2 linked regions of the Pseudobacteriovorax antillogorgiicola genome follow. The protein of the gene in region 1 binds, or shares a complex with, the protein of each later gene. Links are inferred from orthologs where the notes say so. Each region holds a gene or a part of one and is shown on either strand. Other genes may lie near its edges.

Region 1 (3,074 bases):
AAGGCCTTCTCTGGCCTGCTTCTTGTAGAGAAACCATATGAAATGGTATCTAAAGATGTCTCGCGCTGGGTTCAAAGGCATTTTGGGCGGCAGAAGCTGGGCCACGTAGGGACACTTGATCCCCTAGCATCTGGAGTCTTACCGGTTGTATTTGGCAAAGCCACACGCCTCCAAGATTATCTCCTAGAAATGGATAAAAGTTACGAGTTTGATATTAAATTCGGACAAGCAACTGTGACACTCGACGTGGAGGGGGAGGTCTATGAAGAAATGCCTCATGACCACGTCAATGAGCTGGAGCTTCGTAAGATTGCTACGGGATTGGTAGGGGCTTTCCCACAAGTTCCTCCACTTTATTCAGCGGTCAAGTATGAGGGCAAACCCTTGTATGAGTATGCCCGAGCCGGGCGTGGTGATGAAGTTCCTCTTGAGCGATTCAAGAAAGATGTTGAAATCCATGGCTTAGAGCTATTAAAGTTCGAGGAAGACACAGCAACATTTAGTGTTTCTTGCTCAAAAGGTACCTACGTTAGGGTTATAGCCGACACCATTGCTCGAAATGCAGGAACTTGCGGTCATGTGACAAGACTTGTACGCACGAAGGCGGCAGGGTTTGCTTTGGAGCAATGCTATAGCTTAGAATTTTTGACCGAGAACTTGGATCGATTCGAGGAATTCTTGATCCCCTTAGGGAAAATTCCTCTCCAACTTCCTAAATGGCAAGCTGTTGATGACGATTTGGTGAGGCGTCTTAAAATGGGGCAGACCATGCATGTGGATATGCGTTTTTTTGAAGACGGCCTTGAGCAAATGGGGGACCGTAGGGTCCGTATACATTCTATTGACCGAATGCTCCTTTTAGATAAGGATAGTAGGTCTTTTGGTATTGGTAGCGCCAGCATCCTAAATTCAGGGCGTATGGCCGTTCAAATGAGGAGAGGGCTCTCATGACCAGCGAAAATAAAAACTATCTATTTACTTCTGAATCCGTGAGTGAAGGCCATCCAGATAAAGTTGCAGACCAGATTAGTGACGCGATTCTTGATGCGCTCCTAGAGCAAGACAAGCATTCTCGTGTAGCTGTTGAGACCCTTGTCAAAACAGGGCTTGTGGTGATCGCTGGTGAAGTTACAACTAAAGCCGTTGTAGATTATGCCGCTATCGCCCGTAAGGTTATCGAAGAAATCGGTTACAACGATGGTTCTCTTGGCTTTGATGCTAAAAGCTGCGGTGTGATTACGGCTCTTGATCAGCAGTCTCCCGATATTTCTATGGGTGTTACAGCAGGAGAAGGCTTACATGAAGAGCAAGGTGCCGGTGACCAGGGTATGATGTTTGGTTACGCTAGTAACGAAACCCCTGAGTTCATGCCAGCCACTATCAGCTATGCGCATAGACTCCTACAAAAGCTTTCCGAGCATCGCCAAGCAAAAACCGTTGACTACTTGCGACCTGATGCGAAGAGCCAGGTGACCGCTGAATATAAGGATGGCAAGCTTGCGCGAATTGACGCTGTTGTAATCTCTACTCAGCACACAGAAGATGTTGAGCATGCTGAGCTTAAGCAGTTCGTTATTGAGCAAGTGATTAAAAAAGTCGTTCCTGCTGAGTTGCTGGATGATCAAACCAAGTATCATATCAACCCAACGGGCCGGTTCGTGATTGGTGGACCTCAGGGTGACTGTGGTTTGACGGGTCGTAAGATCATCGTCGATACCTACGGCGGCCACGGTGCCCATGGTGGGGGTGCATTCTCTGGAAAAGATCCCACTAAAGTGGATCGCTCTGCGGCTTACATGGGGCGTTACATCGCCAAGAATATTGTTGCGGCAGGTCTTGCAGATAACTGCCTCGTGCAGTTGGCCTATGCGATTGGTGTTCCAGATCCAGTAAGTGTTTATGTGAATACCTACGGTACAGGTAAGGCTTCTGATCTAAAAATCGCAGAGGCGGTTCGTGAGTGCTTCAACTTAACTCCGAAGGGTATTGTAGAAACTTTCGACCTTCTTCGTCCTATCTACAAGCCATCGGCTTCTTACGGACACTTCGGTCGTGATCAGTTCCCTTGGGAAAAAACAGATAAGGTTGCTGCCCTGAAAAAGCTTGTATAAGCAGTCCGTAACCAGTTCAATTTCAAAGCTTAGGTTTCCCTGAGCTTTTTTTCTTTGCCCCAGGTGTCTGCCTCGATATACTGGTTCTTATGAATCAAACGAATGACCGAAAAAAACAAAAGCGGCTTTATCTGGTTAACCGTGACTTCCAGATGCGTTATGCAGGTGCGGCCGTAGTGGTAGGATTACTGTCGACCGCTCTAACGACGACGTTGATCTTATTTCCCCTTTATCAATTTGAAATCCTGAGAATTCCAAGGTTTCTACCGCTGCCTGTTATGGTGATTATGGGGATGGCTGCAGTCATCAATGTGGCGTTGGTTGGCTTGCTGGCAATTTTCATCACCCATAAGATTGCTGGACCCATGTATAGCTTAGTACGACATTTTCGAAGTGTTGAAGAAGGCGGGGTTTGGACGGGAAATATGAGACTGAGGGATGGAGATGATCTTCGTTACGTAGTGCGCAACTTCAACGGTATGATGGATGCTATCACCAGCCGTCTTCATGCTGATCTTGCGGTTTTGGATGAGATTAGCCAGGATATTCAGGGCAACGAGCTTAATGCTGAAGAAAAACTTGAAAAAACCCTCCAAGCTGTTAACGATCTGGGGTCGGATATTCGATCACGGCTGCCCAAAGGCGACGCGAACCCCATAGCGAGCTAGATTATGTATATTGAAAAACTTTCGGGAGTCTATGACACCCAGCTACCCACTGGCATTATCCTCAATGTCAATGGGGTTGGTTATGGCCTAGAAATGCCCTTGTCTTCTATGTGCGAACTCCCTCCACTAGGCAAGTCAGTTACACTTTGGACTTATACCTATGTGCGAGAAGATAGTATTAAGTTGTTTGGCTTTTTACGCTACGAAGATCGGGTGTCTTTCGAAGTGATGCTTAGCCTGAGTGGTGTTGGACCAAAAGTGGCTCTGGCAACGCTTTCGACTTTGAGTATTGCTG
Region 2 (2,963 bases), on another replicon or contig:
TTCTGTTGCAGTCTTATTCAGATATTTTTGCAATTTGGCTTCCTTTCCTTATTTTCAGTAGTCTAACCGGTCTTTGTATGATGAAGAGGAATTGCTGTGAGATCGAATGACCAACTCTTTGTCCAGTGTCTGCTGTTCAAGCCAATCGAGGCAGGCCTCACCGAAAAAGCAAATTGTCTGCTCCCAGGGATGGCCAAAATATCCATTTTTTAGATTCTTATCGATGATGATAGCATAGTCTCCATCAGGAAAGGAAACCTTCCAGGGGTCATCAAATTGGGCTTTCGCAGGAAAAAACTGGAAACATTCATGCTGCCAATCTAGTCCATATATCCAACCAGAATCAGTAGCTAAGATTTTCGCTAACTTCAGTAACTCTTCATTAGTAAAGCTTTGGAAAACATCCCAGCTATAGGTGACGGATTCTTGAGGCTCCACTATCCCAGGAAACTCCTCGACGGATGGATTAAATTTGAAGTCTGACTTAAACCTATTCCAAACCTGTTTATCTTCTTCATCACTCAATGGAACCCAAGCAGTATTACCCATATTACTTCCTTAAAAGATAAAAACCCGAACCACTAAAAGTGATCCGGGTTCCATTTTTCATTTTTGCCCGGAAATCTTTGACCGATTTCCGGAGATCCTTCGCAAAAAGGCTCAGGATGACATGTAGTGCGGATGTAACCCGACGAGATCCTTCACCTACTAGGTTCAGGATGACTTCGCGGTTCCTACATCATTCCACCCATGCCGCCCATGCCGCCCATACCACCCATGCCGCCCATGCCAGCAGCTGCAGCCGCAGCATTACCAGCAGCATTAGCAGGCTCAGGCATATCAGCGATCATAGCTTCAGTGGTAAGAAGCAGACTAGCAACAGAAGCTGCATTAGTTAGAGCAGTCTTAGTTACTTTAGTTGGGTCGATGACACCAGCTTTGTAAAGATCTTCGTATACTTCAGTTAGAGCGTTGAAGCCGAAGCCATCTTTTCCTTGCTTGATCTTATCAACAACAACAGCAGGCTCGATGCCAGCGTTGAATGCGATTTGACGAAGAGGTTCTTCGATAGCGCGACGGATGATCTGAACGCCGAACTTCTGCTCGCCTTCTGCTGTAACGCTGTCTAGAGCGTGCTGACAGCGAATAAGAGCAGTGCCACCGCCTGGTACGATGCCGTCTTCAACAGCAGCGCGTGTAGAGTTTAGAGCATCTTCAACGCGAGCTTTTTTCTCTTTCATTTCAACTTCAGTTGCAGCGCCAACTTTGATAACTGCTACACCACCAACAAGTTTCGCAAGGCGCTCTTGTAGTTTTTCACGGTCGTAGTCTGAAGTTGTGTTTTCGATTTCAGCGCGGATTTGGCCAACGCGAGCGTCGATGTTAGCTTTTTCGCCAGCACCGTCGACGATTGTTGTGTTGTCTTTAGTGATAGAAACACGCTTCGCTTCCCCTAGCTGATCGATTGTCATCGTCTCAAGCTTAAGACCTACGTCTTCGCTGATAACAGTACCGCCAGTTAGAGTTGCGATATCTTCTAGCATCGCCTTGCGACGGTCGCCGAAGCCAGGAGCTTTAACAGCAGCAACTTTTAGAGTTCCGCGGAGACGGTTTACAACAAGAGTTGCAAGCGCTTCGCCGTCAACATCTTCAGCGATGATAACGAACGGACGGTTTGTTTGAGCAACTTGCTCTAGAATAGGAAGCAGATCTTTCATGTTCGAGATTTTCTTCTCATGGATAAGAACGAAAGCCTCTTCTGCAACACATTCCATGCGCTCAGCGTCAGTTACGAAATATGGTGATAGGTAGCCACGATCGAATTGCATCCCTTCGGTGAACTCAAGAGTGGTTTCCATACCTTTAGCTTCGTCAACAGTGATAACACCGTCACGACCAACTTTGTCCATCGCTTCAGAAAGGATGTCGCCGATTTCTTTGTCGTTGTTTGCAGAGATAGTACCCACCTGAGAAACTTCTTCGCGAGTTTCAATTTGGCGAGATAGATTGTCTAGCTCAACAACAAGTGACTTAACAGCGAGGTCGATACCTTTTTTAAGTTCCATTGGGTTGTGAGCAGCAGCAACTAGCTTCGCACCTTCGCGGTAGATCGCCTGAGCAAGAACAGTTGCAGTTGTGGTTCCGTCACCAGCGTTGTCAGAAGTTTTAGAAGCAACTTCTTTAACCATCTGAGCGCCCATGTTTTCGAACTTGTCTTCTAGCTCGATTTCTTTGGCAACAGAAACACCGTCTTTTGTGATGTTAGGAGCACCGAAAGAACGGTCGATTACTACATTACGGCCTTTAGGGCCAAGAGTCACTTTTACAGCATTTGCTAGAGTGTCAACGCCTTTGAGAATCTTCTTGCGAGAATCTTCGCCGAAGTTAATAGATTTAGCAGTCATATATGAATCCTACTCTCATAATTGTTATAGTTTACGATTAAACAAGAACACCAAGGATGTCGTCTTCTCTAAGGATCAAGTGGTCGGAACCTTCCAACTTAACCTCAGAACCAGCGTACTTGCTGAAAAGAACCTTGTCGCCAACGTTCAAGTCGGGCTTTGCAACTTCACCGTTGTTCAAGACTTTGCCGTTGCCAACTGCAACAACTTCGCCTTCCATCGGTTTTTCTTTTGCGTTGTCTGGGATGATGATTCCACTGGCAGTCTTAGACTCTGCCTCGAGACGCTTAACAAGGATTCGATCCTGTAGTGGCCTAAGCTTCATAAAATGCCTCCAATAAACTTTAACAAAACTGAATTGCGTTACATACACTCAGTCGTAAATACGGTTTTACAGACTACTTACGCCATAAAATCTGAGTTTTTGGCCTTAAATAGAACTGTTGAAACGATCTCATTTCAACCAATTTCGGACACGGATGAAAATTAAGTATCCTTTTTTCCGTGTCAAGGGAAGGTGAAAAAAAATTTTGAAGTTTTTTGTCTGGAGTCGGAAAA

Evidence for each region.
Region 2: the proteins of metK (region 1) and groL are in contact, whole or in part, in a cryo-EM structure (PDB 8P4O), measured with the Escherichia coli proteins. The link is inferred for Pseudobacteriovorax antillogorgiicola from one-to-one orthologs.

What each region holds. Positions count from the first base shown.
Region 1 is NZ_FWZT01000001.1:175,233-178,306, reverse strand. The notes cover bases 30-3,029. They hold metK (methionine adenosyltransferase), read left to right. Parts: upstream 30-947; coding sequence 948-2,111; downstream 2,112-3,029. Other genes in these bases: ruvA (Holliday junction branch migration protein RuvA), read left to right, coding at 2,783-3,029; B9N89_RS00880 (methyl-accepting chemotaxis protein), read left to right, coding at 2,201-2,779; truB (tRNA pseudouridine(55) synthase TruB), read left to right, coding at 30-951. In the rest of the region: more of truB, read left to right, coding at 1-29; more of ruvA, read left to right, coding at 3,030-3,074. UniProt on the Escherichia coli protein: Catalyzes the formation of S-adenosylmethionine (AdoMet) from methionine and ATP.
Region 2 is NZ_FWZT01000005.1:358,497-361,459, reverse strand. What follows is about bases 71-2,959. They hold groL (chaperonin GroEL), read right to left. Parts: upstream 2,406-2,959; coding sequence 735-2,405; downstream 71-734. Other genes in these bases: groES (co-chaperone GroES), read right to left, coding at 2,443-2,730; B9N89_RS09345 (DUF2716 domain-containing protein), read right to left, coding at 71-549. Outside these bases: more of B9N89_RS09345, read right to left, coding at 55-70.